One region of the Paenibacillus borealis genome, then DNA from elsewhere that is predicted to be linked to it. Evidence: predicted binding sites of a transcription regulator. Region 1 holds the regulator's gene; the other holds the start of a gene.

Region 1 (3,414 bases):
TTTTGGCGGATTCAGGGGCACTTTTGCCCCTCATTCCTGCCTGCCGCCCACTTTCAGCGGATTCAGAGGCACTTTTGCCCCTCATTCCTGTCTGCCGCCCACTTTCAGCTGATTCAGGGGCACTTTTGCCCCTCATTCCTGCCTACCGCCCACTTTTGGCGGATTCAGGGGCACTTTTGCCCCTCATTCCTGTCTGTCGCCCACTTTCAGCTGATTCAGGGGCACTTTTGCCCCTCATTCCCGCCTGCCGCCCACTTTTGGCGGATTCAGGGGCACTTTTGCCCCTCATTCCTGTCTGTCGCCCACTTTTGGCGGCCTTTGTTTTTCCAAGCCTCCGACTTCCGGGGATTCTGTGGAATTCCGGATATAAGAACACATTCGTCCTTCAGACGGACCTGCTCCAATTTCCAGAGAAGCTTATCCACAACTGACGAATATCGTAATTTCCTATACAATAAAAAAGAACAGCAGCTCTGCCGTTCTTGGGGACAATCAAGCCTTTCTACTCCCAGGCCTAATCTGTATATCTCGCCATCATATATGTACTGTAATATTTGCCGTCTGACAGGATACGGTCCTTCTTCAGTATCCCTTCAACTTCAAAACCAAGGCTCTGGTACAACTGGATCGCCTTCTCATTGGTTTCCAGAACGCCGCTTAGAATCATCTTGGTGATGCCGTTTGTGTCAGCCCAGGCGATGGACGCTTGCAGAAGATGTTTCCCTACTCCGAATCCCCAATATTGTTGCAAGACTCCTACCCCAAATTCCACCTTGTGCTTAAACCGCTGCAGATCATGTCCTTCACACCGGGAATAACCAATGATTCTGCCGTCCGCTTCCGCAACCAGACATATATTCCGCGGATGGCTCATGTCCCTCCCGATAATTTCTTCAAATCCGGCTTCATCAATAAAAGCCTCTCCCGGCACCCGGTCCATATGCTCGGTCTCCCCGTCAACCTGAAGCCTTACCTCGGACAGAGACTTCGCATCTGCCTTAACTGCTGAGCGGATCGTGTAGGTTAAACCCTTGAATTGGTATTCCTGATTAATAATGATCATGGCAATAATCCTCTCTAGACAGCAAAAAAACGGCATCTCTGCCGTTTCTTCTGTGATGGACTCTCAGGGGCTCGAACCCTGGACAAATAGATTAAGAGTCTACTGCTCTACCAACTGAGCTAAGAGTCCGTAGTATGGTGGAGAATAGGGGGCTCGAACCCCTGACCTCATCGCTGCCAGCGATGCGCTCTCCCAGCTGAGCTAATTCCCCATACGCTTGATTTCGAATCCCATTATGTATTCTGAAATCCATTTTGAGCGGTCCGCTCAAGTCACTTTCAAGTTCGTGTGTTTCGTAGGCGACTTCTATATAATACAGAAATTCGGCATCAGTGTCAACACTTTTATAAAATTAATTAATTTCCTGTGTGCAGGCGCTTCACACAGAGGCCAGCCTCACCATATCAAGGCTAGCCCCTCTATGCCAAGATCGGCACATTACCTCTTCACAAGCCTCCTACAGCCCGTCCAGCTCATCAGTACCCTTAGAGAGCAGTCCCTTCAATTCCTTCATGAACATGTTAATGTCCTTGAACTGGCGGTACACGGACGCGAAGCGGACATAGGCCACCTCGTCTACAGGGTAGAGCTGTTCCATGACCAGCTCGCCGATCTGGCGGCTCTCGATCTCGGCCAGGGCGATGCCGCGCAGGCTTTTCTCGACCTCGGATACGATGACCTCCAGGCGCTCTACAGATACGGGACGCTTCTCACAGGCGCGGATGAGGCCACGGAGGATTTTGTCACGGCTGAACTCTTCCCGGCTGCCGTCTTTCTTGATGACGATCAGCGGAGTCTCTTCAATCATTTCGAAGGTGGTGAAGCGGCGGCTGCACAGTTCGCATTCGCGCCTGCGGCGGATGGACTTATTCTCATTGGCTGGACGTGAGTCAAGCACTTTGGTATTGGTGTGATCGCAGTAAGGGCATTTCATAAGCTTCATCACTTCCTCTTAGTAAGAATGGGTGTGCCCCGCTCCTGATAAACCAGGCAGAACGGGGCTTATGTTAATTTCCAGAAATCACCGTTTATTTGTTGTTATGAATATGGCAAGTCCGGCACATAATACAGTTACCAACCGATAGGAGGTGAACAGCAATGAGCCAAAACAACAGCTCCAATAACCTGGTAGCTCCAAATTCACGCGGTGCCTTGGAACAACTGAAATTTGAAGTTGCCCAAGAACTAGGTATCACCCTCTCCCCAGATGGATACCAAGGCAATAAAACTTCTTACGAAAACGGTTCGATCGGTGGTTACATCACTAAACGTCTTGTAACCCTGGCTGAACAGCAATTGGCAGGTCAATACAAATAACCTGTCTCCATAAGCTTGCCTAAAGAAGTATTGAACGGCCTCCGGGCCGTTTGATGCTTCTTTTTATTTCAGCACAAGCGCAATATTTAAGACAGAGCCTCAGAATTCACTGTAGAGCTCCGTGTATTGGTCATAATAATAAATGACACGCTGTACATAATGGCGGGTCTCTCCGAACGGAATATCCTTCACAGCCGCTTCTGTTCCGTCCCACTTGCCTTCATCCAGCCAGCTCTGTACTTTGCCGGGTCCGGCATTATAAGCGGCTATGACCGCTGTGCGGTTGCCGTCAAACTGCCGCGAAAGCGTAGACAAATACCAGGTGCCCAGTTCGATATTGGAAGAAGGCTCTTCTTTTAGCCGCTCGAGCGATACATCGGGAAGCTTGGCCTTTTCCAGCGCCCACTTGGCGGTATCCGGCATCAGCTGCATCAGTCCGAGTGCACCCTTTTTAGATTCGCGGCCGGTCTTGAAATTGGTCTCCACCCGGATGATTGAAGCCACAAGGAACGGATCCATCTGATAAGTAAGGCTGTGTTTGCGGATCTCATCTTTATAATGTATCGGATAAAACCACGACATCCAATTGGTGCCCAGGAACAGAATCGCTGTGAAGCCGATAAATAGCAGCAGGAGTACTCTTTTTTTGCGCAGCCACTTCATCATGAGAGGCCCAGCCTGTCCCACAGGCCGGCAACCTGCCGCTCCGTAGATCCGGGATCACCGCTGTTGTCAATTACATAGTCGGCTTTCCTGCGCTTCAGTTCAATGTCCATCTGCGATTTCAGCCGGTTCTCGGCTTGTTCCAGCTTCATTCCGTTGCGCGCCATGAGCCGGGCCAATTGGACCCTGCGTGGCACATAGACCACAATGATCTGATCGAATAAATTGTCCAGCTGTGATTCGTAGAGCAGCGGAATATCCACTATGACCAGCCGCTGCGGATCTTCCTGATCTAACGTATACATACGGTCCTTAATTTCTGTGCGGATCGCCGGATGCGTCAGATTGTTCAAGGTTTGAAGTGCCTCCGG
Region 2 (3,414 bases), 3.6 Mb from region 1:
AAGTCCCTGAACTCATGGAAGCATTGAATGGGCGTGTGCGTCGTCATCATCGGGAGATGATGCGGCTTCACTGGGATCATCTGTTGTATCTGGAGAAGCAAATCGAGCAAGTGGAAGCCCGGATTGAATGCAAGCTAGCCCCATATGCCGAAGAACTGGAGTGGCTCGATTCGATCCCTGGGATTGAACGCAATACGGCTGCGGCTATTTTTGCTGAACTCGGTCCGGAGGTTCATAAGCGTTTCGAAACGGAGGAACAATTGACGTCTTGGGCAGGCGTCAGCCCGGGAAACAAGGAAAGTGCAGGAAGGAAATCTAAAACGAAATGTCTGCCGGGAAACAAGTTTTTGAAACGCGCGTTAACCCAGGCGGCATGGGCCAATGAGAAATCCTCCAATCGTATCGGTCAGCACTTTAGGCGGGTTCGAAAGCGGCGTGGAGACAAAAAAGCGTGTGTAGCCACGGCACATTTACTGGTAAAGATTATTTACAGTTTAATGAAAAACAGATCTGGATACGAAGAAAAAGACGTGCCGGAGAGCACGTCCAAGGAAAAGGCGTTAGCTTATTACTTGAAACAAATCGAAAAGTTAGGCTTAACGGTTCAAGTGACGTCCCCCGAAACGAGCTGATTTTTAAAAATCGCTCAATAATTGGGGTAGGGGGACTTTTTGCGCCTTTAAGAGTAAGTTTATCCCGAAAGAGTTACTTTTAAAACACGTACTAAGCTAATGCCTACTAAAGCCTACGTTTATTTTCGTATAAAAGTGCAATAGAACCGGAATCAGCCCGGCCTGAACTCCATTAGCCAACATCTGTGCTAGAAATCCCTCACACCACCAATCCCCCAAGCGGCTTATCGCTTGGGGGATTGGTCTGCGCACTTGTTCGGGTACGGATTGGAGGCATAGAGTCGATGGCTGCAGTGGGCAGCTTCCCGGTGTATACGGACTCAATTCTCGCCGGACACCGGCGCACAAAAAAGCTTAAAAAAAATACTAATAAATTATAAGAGAATAGAATGCAGGCGGGGCGTGGTTTTCTCCCTTTTTCATGGGCAAATCAGGGGGTTAGAAGGACCTGCCCCTCTATTGACTTTTCAATATATGGTAGTAAAATGATTAAACGTTACTAAATATAGTGTATATAAGAGAAAAGCCAATAAATCTAGTGAAATTGCCCATCATCATTTGTCAAGTAGAAATAGCTATATGTTATAGGAGGTTAGGGACCATGTTGATTGCTTACGATTCCAAGACGGGCAACGTCAAACGGTTCATCAATAAGCTGAAGCTGCCTGCTGTTCAAATCGAAGAGCATATGACGATCGACGAGCCTTACGTGCTTGTTACATACACCACCGGATTTGGGCAGATTCCAGAGAAGGTCTCTTCTTTCTTAGAGAAGAACCATTCCAGGCTCAAAGGCATCGCCGCGAGCGGCAACAAAAACTGGGGTGAGTTTTACGCGCATAGCGCAGATTTAATTGCACAGCGTTACAACGTACCGGTGGTCGGCAAGTTCGAGCTGTCAGGAACATTCGGGGACGTAGAACGCATAAAACAGGAGGTGAGCCGGGTTGCGGCATATTGAACTGAACAACATGTTGATGAAGAGAGACGAAAGCGGCTTTTTCCAGCTGGATAAAGACCAGGAGGCAGTAGCCGAGTTCATACGGGATGTGGAGCGGCGCAGCCTGACCTTCACAACTACCAAAGCGAAGATCGATTACATGATCGCCAATGATTACTACGAGGACCTGTATGACCGTTATTCCGCAGCTGAGATGGAGGATATCTACCGGATTGCCCACGAATATAACTTCCAGTTCCCTTCCTATATGGCGGCTTCCAAGTTCTACACAGACTATGCCGTCAAAAGCAATGACCGTAAGCAATACCTTGAGCATTACCCGGACCGCGTAGCTGTAGTGGCCCTGCATCTGGGACGCGGCAACGTGGAGACTGCCCGCACGCTGACCCGCTCGATGATGGAGCAGCGCCTGCAGCCGGCTACGCCGACCTTCCTCAATGCGGGCAAGAGCCGCCGCGGTGAGATGGTTTCCTGCTTCCTGCTGGAGATGGATGACTCGCTCAACTCGATTAACTATGTGCTGAACACCTGCATGCAGCTGTCCAAGATCGGCGGCGGTGTGGCGGTCAATCTGTCCAAGCTGCGCTCGCGCGGCGAGACCATCAAGGGCGTCGAGGATGCGGCCAAAGGCATCATGCCTGTCCTGAAGCTGATGGAAGACGGCTTCTCCTACGCAGACCAGATGGGCCAGCGCAAGGGTTCGGGTGCGGCTTACTATAATATTTTTGGCTGGGACGTACTGGAATTCCTGGACAGCAAGAAGATTAATGCCGATGAAAGAACACGCCTGAAGACGTTGTCTATAGGCCTGATCGTGCCTAACCGCTTCTACAAGCTGGCGCAGGATAATCAGCCGCTGCATGTATTCGCTCCTTATACTGTCTATCAGGCATATGGAACGCATCTGGATGACATGGATCTGGACATGATGTATGATACCCTGCTCGCTGATTCGCGCGTGAAGAAGAAGGTTGCCATGAGCGCACGCGACATGCTGACCAAAATCGCCATGATCCAGCTCGAATCGGGCTATCCATATATTATGAACAAGAGCAATGCCAATAACGCCCACGCCTTGCGTAATGTGGGTCAGATCAAAATGTCGAACCTGTGCACCGAGATTTTCCAGCTGCAGGAGACGTCAGAGATTAACAACTACGGAGAGCAGGATGCGATCCGCCGTGATATCAGCTGCAACCTGGCTTCCCTCAACATTGTGAATGTGATGGAGCATGGCAAGATTCGTGAATCCGTTCATGAAGGCATGCTCGCACTGACTGCAGTCAGCGATATGACTACGGTCTCCAATGCTCCGGGTGTGGCTAAAGCGAACAAAGAGATGCACTCCGTCGGCCTGGGTGTGATGAATCTGCACGGTTATTTTGCCAAGAACAAGATTGCTTATGAGAGTGAGCAGGCCCGCGATTTCGCCCGGACCTTCTTCATGACGATGAACTTCCATTCGATCGAAAAGAGTATGCAGATCGCAGCGGAGACTGGCGAGACCTTCCATGGCTTCGCAGAATCCGATTATGCGTCCGGCGTGTATTTCGACCGTTACCTGACCACGGACTACCGTCCGGTTACTGCAAGAGCGCAGGAGCTGTTCGAGGGCATCTATATTCCTACAACCGAGGACTGGAAGCAGCTGCGTGATGATGTGATGAAGAACGGCTTGTACCATGCCTACCGTCTGGCGATTGCGCCCACTGCGAGCATCTCTTACATCCAGAATGCCACGTCCAGCGTAATGCCGATTGTAGAACAGATCGAGACCCGCACGTATGCCAACTCGACCACCTACTATCCGATGCCTTACCT

What was found. Region 1 encodes NrdR, which represses ribonucleotide reductase genes. Its sites were predicted from a motif close to AACACNATATATNGTGTT; they were not measured.
Region 2: a site for NrdR is predicted at 1,128-1,145, ahead of nrdI (class Ib ribonucleoside-diphosphate reductase assembly flavoprotein NrdI). Genes of this name have one in related genera too.

The regions. Positions count from the first base shown of each region.
Region 1 covers NZ_CP009285.1:2,725,644-2,729,057, reverse strand. Annotated here, with positions in the region: gene PBOR_RS11320 (GNAT family N-acetyltransferase) at 515-1,063, opposite strand; tRNA gene PBOR_RS11315 (tRNA-Lys) at 1,120-1,192, opposite strand; tRNA gene PBOR_RS11310 (tRNA-Ala) at 1,199-1,274, opposite strand; gene nrdR (transcriptional regulator NrdR) at 1,521-1,997, opposite strand; gene PBOR_RS11300 (alpha/beta-type small acid-soluble spore protein) at 2,162-2,380, shown strand; gene PBOR_RS11295 (lytic transglycosylase domain-containing protein) at 2,480-3,043, opposite strand; gene coaE (dephospho-CoA kinase) at 3,043-3,414, opposite strand, start outside.
Region 2 covers NZ_CP009285.1:6,291,911-6,295,324, forward strand. Annotated here, with positions in the region: gene PBOR_RS26675 (IS110 family RNA-guided transposase) at 1-632, shown strand, start outside; gene nrdI (class Ib ribonucleoside-diphosphate reductase assembly flavoprotein NrdI) at 1,234-1,593, shown strand; gene nrdE (class 1b ribonucleoside-diphosphate reductase subunit alpha) at 1,580-3,414, shown strand, end outside.